Linked DNA regions of Anaerosoma tenue. The protein of the gene in region 1 interacts with the protein of each later gene in a pairwise test. Links are inferred from orthologs where the notes say so. Each region holds a gene or a part of one and is shown on either strand. Other genes may lie near its edges.

What was found.
Region 2: the proteins of grpE (region 1) and groL interact in binary tests that used the Escherichia coli proteins (3 or more experiments, as listed by UniProt). The link is inferred for Anaerosoma tenue from one-to-one orthologs.

What each region holds. Positions count from the first base shown.
Region 1 is NZ_JALNTY010000004.1:122,919-125,635, forward strand. It holds grpE (nucleotide exchange factor GrpE), read left to right. Parts: upstream 1-871; coding sequence 872-1,564; downstream 1,565-2,717. Other genes in the region: dnaK (molecular chaperone DnaK), read left to right, coding at 1-869; dnaJ (molecular chaperone DnaJ), read left to right, coding at 1,577-2,707. UniProt on the Escherichia coli protein: Participates actively in the response to hyperosmotic and heat shock by preventing the aggregation of stress-denatured proteins, in association with DnaK and GrpE. It is the nucleotide exchange factor for DnaK and may function as a thermosensor.
Region 2 is NZ_JALNTY010000003.1:222,185-225,167, reverse strand. It holds groL (chaperonin GroEL), read left to right. Parts: upstream 1-667; coding sequence 668-2,299; downstream 2,300-2,983. Other genes in the region: MSB02_RS08695 (LysE family transporter), read right to left, coding at 2,753-2,983; MSB02_RS08700 (hypothetical protein), read left to right, coding at 2,400-2,756; MSB02_RS08710 (co-chaperone GroES), read left to right, coding at 327-620; MSB02_RS08715 (cell wall-binding repeat-containing protein), read left to right, coding at 1-65.

The sequences.
Region 1 (2,717 bases):
TGCCGGCGGTCCAGGAGCTGGTGAAGCAACTCACCGGCAAGGACCCGCACAAGGGCGTCAATCCGGACGAGGTCGTGGCCATCGGCGCGGCTATCCAGGGCGGCGTGCTTGGCGGCGACGTGAAAGATATCCTCCTGCTCGACGTGACGCCGCTCGCACTCGGCGTTGAGACGCTTGGCGGCGTGATGACCAAGCTGATCGAGCGCAACACGACCATCCCCACGCGCAAGAGCGAGACCTTCACCACGGCGGCGGACGGTCAGACGAGCGTGGAGATCCACGTGCTGCAGGGCGAGCGGGAGATGGCCGCGTACAACAAGACGCTCGGGAAGTTCCATCTCATGAACATCCCGCCCGCGCCCCGCGGCGTGCCGCAGATCGAAGTGGCCTTCGACATCGACGCCAACGGCATCGTGAACGTCTCGGCCAAGGATCTGGGCACGGGGCAGGAGCAGAAGATCACCATCACGGGCACGACCGCTCTCTCGGACGAGGAAGTCGACCGTATGGTCAACGACGCCGAGGCGCACGCGGACGAGGATCTCAAGAAGAAGGAAGAGGCGGAGGTGCGCAACAACGCCGACACACTGGTGTACGGCACCGAGAAGACGCTCTCAGACCTGGGCGACAAAGTACCCGAGGATACGAAGAGCGAGATCCAGTCGGCCATCGCGGACGTGAAGACGGCGCTCGAGGGTGACGACACCGAGGCCATCAAGACCGCCACGACCGGCCTGCAGGAGAAGAGCTACAAGCTTGCGGAGATCGTGTACCAGCAGGTACAGGAGGAGCAGGCTGCCGAGGGTGAGACCACGCCCGAAGCGGACGAGGAAGTGGCCGACTACGAGGTCGTCGACGAGGACGAGTAGATATGAACCGGAAGCACACGACCCCCCGCGGCGGAGACCCCTCCGGTCTCGGTCCTCGGGAAGACCACCCGGCGGAGGTTCCATTCGGGGCCTCCTCCGCGGGGAGGCGCTTCACAGGCCGCAAGCCTGCGGAGACGGCCTCGGAGATCCCCCCGGCCGCGTCCGCGCATACCGATCCTGTGCTCGAGCAGGACCTGGGAGCGGAGTTCGAGTTCCGGGGCGACCAGCTCGAGGCCGAGCTGGAGGCGGCACGCGAGGAGGCGGGCCGTCACTTTGAGACCGCGCAACGGCTTCAGGCGGAGTTCGACAACTACCGCAAGCGTATGGCCCGCGAACAGGAAGACGCGGTCAAGCGGGCAGGGCAGCGCATCATCACCGAGGTGCTCCCGGCTCTCGACAACCTTGAGCGTGCGGTGGCCCATGCCGAGGAGGCCGGTGGATCGAGCGACCTGACCGACGGTGTGCGGATGGTGCTCCAGCAGGTGCTCGACGTCTTCGCCAAGGAGGGCGTGGAGCGCATCGCGCCGGAGGGTGAGCCGTTCGACCCCAACGAGCACCAGGCGGTGGGGCAGGCCGAACGCGACGACGTGCCGGAGGGCACGTGCGTCGACATGTACCAGTGCGGGTACCGGATGCACGGGCGCGTGTTGCGTCCGGCGGCGGTCGTGGTGAGCACCGGAGGCCCGAGGCCCTAAAGGAGCCCAGCGATGGCCGAGAAAGACTACTACGACATACTCGGCGTCCCTAAGACGGCGACAGCCGACGAGATAAAGAAGGCGTTCCGCAAGCAGGCGCGCAAGCATCACCCTGACGCGGGCGGCTCCGAGGCCAAGTTCAAGGAGATCAACGAGGCGTACGAGATCCTCTCGGACGAGGAGAAGCGGAAGCAGTACGACACGTACGGCCGCTACTTCGGCGGCAACGTCCCGCCGGGTGGTCCCGGAGGTGCGGGAGCGGGTTGGCCCGGAGGCGGTGTCCCGGGCGGCGGCTTCCCCGGCGGCGCGTCGTATCAGACCGTGGATATGGGTGATCTGGGCGACCTCTTCGGCAACCTCTTCGGAGGAGGCGCAGGCGCATCGAGGCGAAAGAGCGCGCACAGGGGCGCGGACATGCAGTACGACCTCACGCTCTCCTTCGAGGAGGCGCTGAAGGGCACCTCCACCAAGGTCGACGTCAAGCGTACCGAGACATGCGCCACCTGCAAGGGCACCGGCGCGAAACCCGGCACCAGCGTGAGCACGTGTCCCACATGCTCGGGAGCCGGCCACGTCACGCAGGGCCAGGGTGTGTTCGGCTTCTCCCGCCCATGTCAGCGCTGTGGCGGCACAGGCACGGTGGTGGAGCAGCCGTGCACCACCTGTAGAGGTAAGGGGCAGGTGGTGAGGGCCAAGCCGCTGACGGTGAACATCCCGCCGGGCGTGACCGATGGCGGCAAGCTGAGGTTCGCGGGCAAGGGCGAGCCCGGGACCGGTGGCGCACCGGCGGGCGACCTGTACGTGATCACGCACATCCGCCCGCATGCGTTCTTCACCCGTGACGGGGCGGATGTGGTCCTCGACCTTCCGGTGACGATCACGGAGGCGGCGCTTGGCGCCCAGGTGATGGTGCCCACGCCCGATGGCGGCAAGGTGAAGGTGAAGATCCCGGCTGGCACCGCCGACGGCAAGGTGTTGCGGGTGCCGGGCAAGGGCGCACCCAAGCTGAAGGGCCGCGGCACAGGTGACTTGAAGGTCCGCGTGCGGATCGACGTGCCCAAGAAGCTCACCTCGGAGCAGAAGGAACTGCTGAAGAAGTTCGAGTCGCTGCGTGCGGACGACGTCCGGGCGCACATCGCGTAGGGAAGGTGAT
Region 2 (2,983 bases), on another replicon or contig:
CGAGCGCGGTGAGCGATACCGTGCTGAACCAGTTCAACGCCTTGCGGGCTTCCGTGCCGAACTGATCCTTCCCGACAGCAAGACACAGCATCGCCGAGAGGGCCGGGATTCACCGGCCCTCTTCGTGTGCGCCGGAATCTGAGTGCGACACCATCAGATTTTGTGTGACGGGTATTGCATTCGCACGTCCTCTCGGCCTAGAATCACGTTGCTTGGCACTCGGAGGGCGCGAGTGCCAAACGACCGCAAGGGGACGCAGGGTGATCTCCGCACGTGGTGCGGTATCCAGTGTGTTCGTTCCGATCGAAGAAACAGGAGGGTAGAGCATGAACCTGAAGCCGCTGTTCGACAACGTCGTCGTCAAGCCGGCCAAGGCCGAGGAGCAGACCAAGAGCGGTCTCGTGATCCCGGACTCAGCCAAAGAGAAGCCTCAGAAGGGCGAGATCGTCGCGGTGGGCGACGGCCGCTGGGACGACGAGGGTGAGAAGCGTGTGCCGATGGACGTGAAGGTCGGCGACGTCGTCATCTACAAGGAGTGGGGCAAGACCTCGATCAAGATCGAGGGCGAGGAGTTCTTCATCATGTCCCAGAACGACATCCTGGCCGTAGCGAACGGCTAGCATCCGTCCTGTTCCACCGACCCTGACAGAAGGAGGGGATCAGCCACATGGCTAAAGATATCCGATTCGACGAAGAGGCCCGGCGCGGCCTCGAGTCCGGCGTCAACAAGCTGGCGAACGCGGTCAAGGTGACGCTTGGCCCGCGCGGCCGCTATGTCGTGCTCGAGAAGAAGTTCGGCGCCCCCACGATCACCAATGATGGTGTGACCATCGCCAAGGAGATCGAACTCGACGATCCGATCGAGAACATGGGCGCGCAGCTCGTGAAGGAAGTCGCCACCAAGACCAACGACGTCGCCGGTGACGGCACCACCACCGCGACGCTGCTCGCCCAGGTCATCGTCCGCGAGGGCCTGCGCAACGTGGCGGCAGGCGCGAACCCGCTTGCCGTGAAGCGCGGCATCGAGAAGGCGGTGGACACGGTCGTTGAGACCATCAAGGGCCACGCCAAGGAGATCGAGGACCGCGACGAGATCGCGCACGTCGGCTCCATCTCGGCGGCCGACGAGAAGATCGGCGACAAGATCGCCGAGGCGATGGAGGTCGTGGGCAAGGACGGCGTCATCACCGTCGAGGAGTCGCAGACCTTCGGCATCGACATCGACACCGTCGAGGGCATGCAGTTCGACAAGGGCTACGTCTCGCCGTACATGATCACCGACTCCGATCGCATGGAGGCCGTGATCGACGACCCGCTCATCCTCATCGCCAACAGCAAGATCGGCAACATCCAGGACCTCCTGCCCGTGCTCGAGAAGGTCATGCAGGCAGGCAAGCAGCTCCTCATCATCTCCGAGGACGTGGAGGGCGAGGCGCTCGCCACGCTCATCGTCAACAAGCTGCGCGGCACGTTCACCTCGGTGGCCGTCAAGGCGCCGGGCTTCGGTGACCGCCGCAAGCGGATGCTCGAGGACATCGCCATCGTCACCGGCGGTCAGGTCGTCAGCGAGGAGCTTGGCCACAAGCTCGAGAACGTGACGCTCGACATGCTCGGCCGCGCCGAGAAGGTCAAGGTCACCAAGGACGACACCACGATCATCGGCGGCAAGGGTTCCGAGGATCAGATCAAGGCCCGCATCAACCAGATCAAGGCCGAGATCGAGAACTCCGACTCCGACTTCGACCGCGAGAAGCTCCAGGAGCGCTTGGCCAAGCTCTCCGGCGGCGTGGCCATCATCAAGGTGGGCGCGGCGACCGAGGTGGAGCTCAAGGAGAAGAAGCACCGAATCGAGGATGCGCTCCAGGCGACCCGCGCGGCCGTTGAAGAGGGCATCGTGGCGGGCGGTGGCGTGGCGCTGACCGACGCGACCCCGGCGCTCGAGGCCCTCGAGCTTGCGGGCGACGAGCAGATCGGCGTCAACATCATCAAGAAGGCGCTGGACGAGCCGCTGAAGCAGATCGCGGCCAACGCTGGTTATGAGGGCTCCGTCGTGGTCGAGAAGGTCAAGGCGCTCGACGCCGGCCAGGGCCTGAACGCCGCTACCGGCGAGTACGGCGACCTGCTCAAGATGGGCGTCATCGACCCGGTCAAGGTCACGCGCAGCGCGCTGCAGAACGCGGCGTCGATCGCGGCCCTTATCCTGATCACCGAGACCACCGTGAGCGACATCCCGGCCAAGGACGACGCTGCGGCAGCGGCGGCCATGGCGGGCATGGGTGGCGGAATGGGCATGATGTAGCCCGTAAGCCGTTCGTGTCGCGTGGAAGCGGGGCCCCGGGCCATACGGTCCGGGGCCCCGCTCGGTTACAATGGCGGCACGCTCACGAAGGGAGTCCGCGATGACCCAGAACGTACACTTCCTCGCGGAGTGGAACCGCCTCAAGAACGAGCACACCCACGACCGCGACAGCGCGAACAACTACGGCTGCTTCAACGTGGAGGCATGCCGCAACTGCAACTACATCTACAACGCCCGAGGCTGCATCGGCTGCCACAATTGCGACAGCGTGATCGAGTGCGTGCAGTGCGTCGACTGTCGTGACTGCGCCTACTGCGTGGGCCTGAACGGCGCGCGCTTCCACATCCTCAACAAGGAGTACACGGAAGAGGAGTACTACGCGAAGCTCAAGGCGTTCGGCATCGACTGGACCGTGGAGGCGTTCGATCCTCTCGATCCGTACGGGTCGCTCGGCTAGGCGCTGAGGCTGGAGACCCCGGCGATCGCGAACCGGAGTCCGAGATACACCAGGAACACCGCGCACGCGCCAAGCAACACCCGGTACGCATGGTCGGGCAGGATGCGCCGTCCACGCGCGGTAGCGGCGATCACGAGGCCGTACCACGCTATGTCCGCCATCTGATGGCCGATGAAGAACGCGGCCACGCCGACGGCTCCGATCGCAAGACCGTCCGATGCGAGCTT